One region of the Virgibacillus salinus genome, then DNA from elsewhere that is predicted to be linked to it. Evidence: riboswitches for the same ligand, from Rfam matches in the RefSeq annotation. Region 1 holds a riboswitch; the other holds the start of a gene.

The links. A riboswitch is a leader RNA that binds a small molecule or an ion and turns the genes downstream of it on or off. The one in region 1 is predicted to bind cobalamin.
Region 2: it holds a riboswitch for cobalamin, as region 1 does, so the genes downstream of both, BLS02_RS09000 (DUF4430 domain-containing protein) here and BLS02_RS02215 (ribonucleoside-diphosphate reductase subunit alpha) in region 1, are expected to answer to the same signal.

Annotation. Positions count from the first base shown of each region.
Region 1 is NZ_FNKD01000001.1:435,139-440,066, forward strand. Features, by position in the region: gene BLS02_RS02210 (GNAT family protein) at 1-645, shown strand, start outside; cobalamin riboswitch at 841-1,033, shown strand; gene BLS02_RS02215 (ribonucleoside-diphosphate reductase subunit alpha) at 1,150-3,351, shown strand; gene BLS02_RS02220 (flavodoxin) at 3,348-3,782, shown strand; gene BLS02_RS02225 (ribonucleotide-diphosphate reductase subunit beta) at 3,763-4,806, shown strand.
Region 2 is NZ_FNKD01000002.1:434,551-439,478, forward strand. Features, by position in the region: gene ccsB (c-type cytochrome biogenesis protein CcsB) at 1-597, shown strand, start outside; gene BLS02_RS08990 (response regulator transcription factor) at 666-1,382, shown strand; gene BLS02_RS08995 (ATP-binding protein) at 1,385-3,148, shown strand; cobalamin riboswitch at 3,173-3,355, shown strand; gene BLS02_RS09000 (DUF4430 domain-containing protein) at 3,561-3,998, shown strand; gene BLS02_RS09005 (ECF transporter S component) at 4,004-4,519, shown strand; gene sigX (RNA polymerase sigma factor SigX) at 4,615-4,928, shown strand, end outside.

The DNA of each region.
Region 1 (4,928 bases):
GCTGAGGAAATGATTGAATTTATATCTAATTTTATTAATGACCTTGAGCTCGGAGAAATCCCCAATGTGAATATTATGGTAAACAGTAAATTCACTGAAGAGGTCTATGAAGTGCTTCAAGACAATAATTTTCAGTTTCATGATGAAATGGTCACTGTTTATAAGGAACTTAATGAGGTAGTTGAACTGGAATCTAATTTTACATTTAAGTCATTACATAGTATTTCGCAACATGAGTTTAGAGAAATTTGGGCAGAATCAATGACCGATTCACTCAATGCCCCATCTTCATTAACGCTTGATGAACAAATGAAAAGCCTGGAAATAGAGTTAGGGCCTGACTATAAAGATTCTTGTTTAGTTGCTTATGAGGAAGGGCTGCCAGTTGGAGTTGCTATTCCACATATTGAACCAGGTACCCTGGACGAAGGAAGACTTTTTTATTTTGGCTTGATTCCAAGCAAACGTGGCAAAGGAAAAAGCATCCCCCTTCATAAACTCGCACTGCAGCTGTTAAAGGATGAATTTAATGCTTTCCGTTATATTGGCGGTACGAGTGAAAGTAACCAGCCGATGTTAAAAACTTTTATGGCCAATGGGTGTCATGTGATTGAGCGGAATAAGGTTTATAAGAAGATAAGCTAAATCCCCAAAATACTGAAGATCACAATTAGGTTGCTCGAAGTTCACAACTAGTTCGCCGAAGTTCATAAAAACCGGTGCAATTATATTAAAACTTAAATCCTCCATTATTTTTACATATCCGTATTGCAAGAAGTAATATTATATGATAGTCTTTCAATACAATATATTGGTATAATAATAAAAATAACAACTATATATAGTGTTGCAAGTTAAGGTGACATTTATTGTCATAATAGGGAATCCAGTGAAAAACTGGAGCTGTCCCCGCAACTGTAAGTGTGGACGAACGAGTAACCCACTGTACCGAAAGCTTCACGGCTACGGTATGGGAAGGACTCTAGTAGATAGAAGCACGAGCCAGGAGACCTGCCATAGCTTGTAGTTTCAATTCCTCGGGGTAAGAGAAGGTGAAACGATAGAGAGATATATACATATTTTCTGTCGTTCTAACCGTTCATCCCCTGGGTGAACGTTTTTTTGTTTTAGAAAAAAGGAGGAAAAAACATGGTAATGACAGCAAATGGGCAAATCTCACAATTGATTGAATATGCAACAAAAGGATTAAATATAGACAAGGAAATTTTGTTGGAAAAAGCCAATCGGACCGGAACTACGGAGAATCTGATAAAAATAGCCCTTGAAAATATCGATGAAGCCAACCCTGATTGGACCTTTGCAGCTAGCCGTATTTATTTAAAGGAATTATACAAAACTGCTGCAGAAAACAGGGGATACGATGCGAATTTACGGTACGGAAACTTCTATGAACTTATCACAACACTTACGGAAAAGGGTATCTATTCAGAGCATTTGTTAAAAACGTATAAGAAAGAGGAAATCGATTATTTTGCCGAAGTAGTTCAGCCAGAGAGGGACTTATTATTTAACTACTTGGGACTGTACACTCTGGCAACTCGCTACCTTGCAACAGACCATAACAAGAATACATATGAGCTACCACAGGAAAGATGGATGATCATTGCGATGTACTTAATGCAGGACGAAGCGCAAGTAAATCGCAGTCATTATGTCACAGAAGCATACTGGGCGTTGAGTAATTTATATATGACCGTTGCCACACCAACCTTAACAAATGCTGGTAAATCTCACGGTCAGCTGTCCAGCTGTTTTATCGACACAGTAGATGACAGTTTGCAGTCTATCTATGACAGTAATACTGACATTGCTAAGCTTTCCAAAAATGGTGGAGGAATTGGCGTTTACATGGGGAAAATCCGTAGCCGCGGCAGTTCAATCAAGGGATACAAGAATATGTCCAGTGGTGTCGTTCCATGGATTAAGCAACTCAACAATACCGCTGTTAACGTAGACCAGCTGGGGACACGAAAAGGTGCGATCGCTATCTATCTGGATGTATGGCATAAAGATATTGAGCCATTTCTCGACTTGAAATTAAATAATGGTGATGATCGGATGCGCGCCCATGATATTTTCACGGGTGTCAGCTTACCGGATTATTTTATGGAACAGGTAGAAAACCGCGGTGATTGGCATTTATTTGATCCGCATGAAGTTCGTCAGGTTATGGGTTATTCGCTGGAAGATTTTTATGATGAGGAAAAAGGCGATGGCACATGGCGTCAAAGGTATCTGGAATGTGTGCAATCGACTGAGCTATCGAGAAAAGTCGTACCGGCAATAGATATTATCAAGCGGATTATGAAATCACAGCTTGAGTCGGGAACACCATTCATGTTTTACCGTGATGAAGTAAACCGAAAAAATAATAATCCGCATAACGGGATGATTTATTGCTCGAATTTATGCACTGAGATTACTCAGAATCAATCACCAACTGAATTTCTGGAGGAGTATGTGGAAGCTGAGAATACGATTGTAAAAAAATATAAAGCAGGCGATTATGTTGTTTGTAATTTAAGCTCGATTAATTTGGGACAAGCAGTTCCGGATGGTGTGCTTGAGCGGCTTGTTACTATTCAGGTTCGTATGCTGGATAATGTGATTGACATCAACACATTACCAATCAAACAAACGCAAATGACAAATCAGAAATACCGTGCTATTGGTCTGGGAACATTCGGCTGGCACCATCTGCTGGCAAAAGAACATATCCATTGGGAATCAGACGAGGCAGTATCCTATGCCGACAACTTATATGAAAAAATTGCCTACCTGACAATCAAAAACAGCATGGAACTTAGTAAAGAAAAAGGGAACTATCCAGCATTTGAAGGTAGTAAATGGCAGAAAGGGAGTTATTTTACCGAAAAGGGCTATACCGATGAAAAGTGGTTGAATCTGAAGCGTGATGTAGCAGATAATGGCATTCGAAATGGCTACTTAATGGCAGTTGCCCCAAATTCATCAACATCCATGATTGCTGGCTCGACAGCGAGTATCGATCCAATTTTCAAACCTTTTTACTATGAGGAAAAAAAGGATTTCAAGATTGCAGTCACTGCGCCAGAATTGGATTACCAGTCCTATGATGTTTACCGACGCTCTGCATATATACTTGACCAGCGCTGGTCGATTAGACAGAACGCTGCAAGACAAAAACATATTGATCAAAGTATCTCATTCAACTTTTATGTCCCGCACACTATTAAAGCGTCTGTGATGCTGGATTTACATCTCCGGGCATGGAAGGAAGGCCTGAAAACGACCTATTATGTACGTTCAACAGCTAATGATGTCGAAGAATGTGTGTGGTGTGAGAGTTGAGAAGTTTAGTAGCGTATTTATCATACAGCGGAAACACAAAGGAAGTAGCGGAAATTATTACTGATCAACTTCAAACAGACAATGTGACTGTTGATATGCATCGGATTGGAATTGATTATCCAATTGATGCTTCTGAATATGACCAAATTTTTCTCGGAACGTTCACGTGGGATATGGGTCGTACGCCGGACGAAGTGAAAGATTTTGTGCAGGAGGTTGGCTATAAACCGGAGCATGTTGCTGTGTTTGGTACTGGTGACACGCAATTCGGCGGGGATACGCTTTTTTGCAGGGCAGTGGATAAATTATCGGCATTTTATCATAGCCAGTGGCCTGGGTTGAAAATTGAGCAGTCACCACGAGGTTCACAGGAGCACGTAGTAGAAAAATGGGTAGAAGGAGTGTTGCATGATGTCAAAATCCTTGCTTAAAAAAGCCAAAACATTGGAACCATTACACCCTAACAAATCAACGGCACTATTCGGAGGGGAAGCAAGCGGAATTTTGAATTGGAACGATATCGCATATCCGCATTGGTATAAAATGTATAAACGACTCATCGGAAACTACTGGCAGGCTGATGAAGTAAATATGTCAGGCGACGTACGCCAGTTTTCGCTGCTGACGAAAACGGACCAGGACGCGTATTTAAAAATTATTGGACTATTATCGACCCTGGATGCACCTCAGACAAGAACGGCACTGCTCTTTTCCTTGTATGCCAGTGACCCATCTGTCCAGTCGATTATGGCAGTGATTGCTCAGCAGGAAGCCGTCCATAATGAGAGTTATTCCTATGTGCTGTCGTCTGTTGTTTCACTGGATGAACAAAATGAAGCATTCCAGCTCGGACGCAATGATCCTGTTTTAATCAAGCGGAATGATAATCTCATGCAGCAATACAATGCGTTTGTGGACGAGCCATCGATGGAAAATATACTAAAAACAATGGTGTTTACTGGACTACTTGAAGGTATGTTCTTCTATTCGGGGTTCGCATTCTTTTATAATCTGGCCAGGCAAAATAAAATGGTCGGCACATCAACAATGATAAGCTATATCAATAGGGATGAACTTGAGCATGGTCGGTTTATTGCTGAATTATTCCGGGCAACCCTGGATGAGAATCCGGAGTTGAATACGGCTTCATTTTCAGATTGGATATATGAGCAGTTCAAGGAATCGGTTGAACTGGAAACAGAGTGGTCCCGTTATGTGCTGGCAGATGTTGAAGGCATCGATTTGGATGAAATGTCAGGATACATTAAATACCGTGCGAACAAGATGCTGCGTATGATGGGGCTCAGTGAAATCTATCCTGATCATACAGATAACCCAATGAAATGGATCCGTGCTTATGTTGATAACTTCGATGGAACGAAAACAGACTTTTTTGAGCAGAAGTCACGACAATATACGAAGACGAGCGATTTAAATGGATTTGATGACCTTTAGTTTGGCGTGAGAAGGCTGTTTGGCTCAAGTAGACACAAAATCGGCTGAAGTAGTCACAAGTCCGGCTCGAGTTGTCACAACTCGGCTCAAGTTCACAAATTTTCGGCTCGAATGTTCATAAT
Region 2 (4,928 bases), on a different contig from region 1:
TCAGGGTATAGTGCTCAGTTTGAATATACTGTAAATAATAGTAATAATACAATTACCACCGATTATCACTTGCCACCGATTGCAGGTCCTAACGAGGGCGAACTAATAACAGGGGATAAAATGAATCCATTATTTGACGCTCCGGGATGGATGCGTGGTGTTGACGCAGCAAGGAAATTTAATACTATTATATGGTCAGTTTTGTCTGGACTAGTATTATATGGATTGACCAGATTAATCTTGCGTAAAAGAATTGGAGCAGCGATCCAACCATTACTTAAGAAAGTGAAACCCGATCTATTAGACGAAGTTTCTTATCGTGCGGTAGCAATTGGTTTTCCTGTTTTCACTCTTGGCGGAATAATATTTGCATCTATTTGGGCTCAAATAGCATGGGACCGCTTTTGGGGTTGGGATCCAAAAGAAGTTTGGGCATTAGTAACCTGGTTCTTCTATGCAGCATTTTTACATTTGAGACTATCACGTGGTTGGCATGGTGAAAAATCTGCTTGGCTTGCGGTTGGCGGCTTCGCTATTATTATGTTTAATCTGCTTGCTGTAAATCTGATTTTAGCTGGTCTTCATTCATACGCTTAATGCAATGACAGTTTTTGGTTTTTTAAAGGATATTATTTTCGACGAAATAATGATAAGGGGGAGCTTTTATGGAATCAAGCGCTAAAGTGTTAGTTGTAGACGATGAGGAAAGAATTCGACGTTTAATAAAAATGTACCTGGAAAAGGAGGACTTCATTGTTGAAGAAGCAGAAAATGGTACGGAAGCATTGGAACTTGCACTTCAAAATGATTATGATGTAATCCTATTAGATATCATGATGCCGGAACTGGATGGTATTGAAGTTACCCAACAAATACGAGAGAAGAAAGCGACTCCTATTATTATGCTTACAGCAAAAGGGGAGGAAGCAAATAGGGTACAAGGGTTTGAAGTGGGCACCGATGATTACATTGTAAAACCGTTCAGTCCAAGAGAAGTAGTTTTACGTGTGAAGGCATTGCTGCGTAGAGTTTCGAACACTAACTTTAATGAAGCGAATACACCGACCAAAAATTTAATCGTTTTTCCTCATATGACCATAGATCATGATGCTCACAGAGTTACGGCAGATGGAATAGAAGTTAGTCTAACACCTAAAGAATATGAGTTGTTATGTTTCTTAGCTAAGTCTCCAGATAAAGTATTTTCACGTGAACTTCTATTAAAAGAAGTTTGGCAATATGAGTTCTTTGGAGACCTACGTACAGTAGATACACATGTAAAGCGGCTACGTGAGAAGTTAAATAACGTATCCAAAGAAGCTGCTAAGATGATTGTTACTGTCTGGGGCGTCGGATATAAATTTGAGGTAGATGATGTATAATGATGTTTTGGCGTAGTGTTGTAGGGAAGCTAGCAATAACGATATTATTGCTAGTTTCTTTTGTATTATTTATTTTAACCGTTTTACTTTTGGAGTTTTTTGAGAATTTTCATGTTGATGAAGCAGAAAAAGATATGATGCAAACAGCAACAAAGGTTTCTATAATGGTAGAGCAATATGATAACCAGGAATTAGCGTTGGAGACTGCAGAACGTGTAAAGGATCCAGCAAGCCGTTTAGCTATCATTTATGAAGATGGTACTTCATGGGTATCCCAATCTATTGATAACGACCTTGGTAAACTCGATACCCAATGGCTGAAAAAGGAAAATGATCTAATGGGAGTTATTACTAATGGTGAAAATATAAAAAAACAACTATTCTTACCTGATGGTAATACAGAAGTAATGATCGTAGGTACTCCAGTTAGCCAAGATGGAGCAGTTTTTGTATACCAATCACTTGATATCGTAAACCAGACGAAAGCTGAAACGACTAAAATTATCTTTCTTGCTGCTGGTATTGCTATAATTTTAACAACTATTTTTGCTTTTTTTCTTTCCACCAGAATAACGTCACCTTTAATAAAAATGCGGGAAGCAGCATTTGATCTTACAAGAGGAGAATTTAACACGAAAGTACCAATTTTAACACACGATGAAATTGGTGAGCTTGCAATGGCGTTTAACCGAATGGGCAGGCAACTGAAATTTCATATTAATGCGTTAAGACAGGAGAAAGAACAGCTTTCAAGTATCGTAAGTTCCATGGCAGATGGTGTGATTACATTTAACCGAAATAGTGATATGCTTATAACAAATCCTCCTGCAGAGCGGTTTATTGAGAATTTATATTACGAAAATGATATGGATTCGTCAGAAAACAATAATAAAGCACCGATACCTTTAGATGAAATATTAACGAATGTCATCCATGATGAAAAAGAAGCAATACATGAAATTAATCTACAAGGACGTACATGGGTAATGATAATGACACCTTTATATGATCAGACATATGTACGTGGAGCGGTGGCTGTTATTCGTGATATGACAGAGGAACGACGATTAGATAAGTTGCGAAAAGACTTTATCGCAAATGTTTCCCATGAACTGAGAACACCTATTTCCATGTTACAAGGATATAGTGAAGCGATTGTCGACGATGTGGCAGAAAGTAGAGAAGATAAAAATGAACTTGCACAAATTATCCACGATGAATCTTTAAGAATGGGTCGCTTGGTGAACGAATTATTGGATTTAGCACGGATGGAAGCAGGTCATATACAGTTAAATATAGAAAATGTTAACGTAGAAAAATTTATTGAAAGAATTTTGAAAAAGTTTAAAGGGTTGGCGGATGAAAGTGATGTTGAATTAAATCTTATAAAGCATATTTCCACTGACCAAATATATATTGATCAGGATCGAGTGGAGCAGGTATTAACAAACCTAATAGATAATGCAATTAGACATACCAATGAAAACGGAAAAGTTAATGTTATTATTGAAAGTAATGCAACTGATTTTAATGTTTCGGTGAATGATAATGGAAGTGGTATTCCGGAAGATGATCTACCATTTGTATTCGAACGTTTTTATAAAGCTGACAAATCACGCACAAAAAATAGTAAGAAAAAGGGAACTGGACTTGGACTTTCCATTGCTAAAAATATTGTGGAAGCTCATAATGGTTCAATTACTGTGAACAGCAAAATTAATGAAGGAACCACGTTTTCATTTAAACTACCTTTACAAGAGAAGTAAATATGATATGATAATATAGAATTGAATAATAATATAGAGTTTGGTGTCATTACTTAATAGGGAATCCTGTGAAAAACAGGAACTGTCCTCGCAACTGTATGTGATATTCGAAATAAGTGTAATCCACTGTATGATCCGTCATATGGGAAGGACTTATAGTAGGTGTAAATCACGAGTCAGTAGACCTGCCAAGTCTCTAACGTTTCAAAGCTTCGAGGATGTGAGCGATTGGGACAACCGAGTACATTGTGATTGGTTATTTTTATGTATCGATTGTCTATTTAAGCTAACTCTCTAGAAGGGTTAGCTTTTTATATGTTTATAATTGATTGATACTTAGAACTTAAACGATACCTTGGTTTCCAACGCCCAATTCTCCTCAATACAAAAATAGAACTGGAGGAATGGGAAGATGAACAAATTGTTTTTACGTATTGCATCATTGCTGATCGTTATGGGATTATTGATCGGGTGTGGTGCTGAAGAACAAGAACAGGGGCAGACAAACAGTCAAGAAGAGAAAAATACAGTAAGTGAGAACTCAGAGGAACAAAGTGAGGAAAAGGTTCAGATTACAATTTCCAAAGATAAAGGTTCTGAATATATTAATGAAAAAGAGGTTGCTGTTAAAGAAGGGGCAACACTTATGGAAGTAATGGAAGAGAACTTTCAGCTGGAGACTGATTTTGATGATGGCTTTATAACATCAATTGACGGTGTTGCACCTAAAGACGGCGAGCAAAAATCTTGGATGTTTACTGTAAATGGTGAAATGCCTACAGTCGGTGCTAAAGAATTTAAGCTATCTCCTGGTGACAAAGTAACTTTTGATCTGCAAGCTTGGGAATGACTTAATTGAATACTTATAAAATTACGTTACTTGCATTGCTTGCAGCACTGGCTGTTGTCGGACGCTTCGCCTTTGCATTTCTACCAAATGTCCAGCCGGTAACATCACTAATTATTGTCTGTGGTTTATTATTAGGCCCTCTAGCAGCTGTTTTACTAGCTATTTTAACAACATTCCTCTCTAATATGATTTTAGGAATGGGGATATGGACAATCTGGCAAGTGGTTGCCTGGGCATTAATTGGATTATTAAGTGGAGTGTTAGGAAAATACCCTCGAAAGATCCCAGGATTAATATTAGTAATTATTGCGGTAATTAGTGGTTATTTATACGGATTTATTATTTCCCTAACGACATTTTCTGTTACTGGAAAATTTCTTCCGTACTATCTGGCAGGATTACCATTTGATACATATCATGCAATTGGCAATGGGGTATTTATGGTTCTGTTATATCCGATAATTGCTCACTTTTTTAGAAATTATGCTGAAAAACATTTCAATTTGCAGAATACCAACTGAATTAGGTTGGTATTTTTGCGTTTTTCTAATATAGTATAATAAGTTGTAACTTTCGTGTGGTAATAAACGACTATGTAAATGAACGGAGGATCTTTATGAAAGCCGTTTTTGAGAAATTTTATGATAACTATCATCATGATTTATACCAATTCATCTTTTATATGGTAAAGGATAAAGAAACTTGTGAAGACCTCGTTCAGGAAGTATATATTAAAGTCTTAAAATCCTACGATTCTTTTAAAGGAGAAAGTACTGAGAAGACTTGGCTATTTTCAATTGCGCGGCACATAACAATCGATTACTTTCGCTCTCAGAAGAGGAAACGAAATCGTATTATGGAATACTTTGACTGGAGTGAAAAAGGGCAATTAATTCAGGATCAGAAGTTGCTCCCTGATGAGATAGCTAT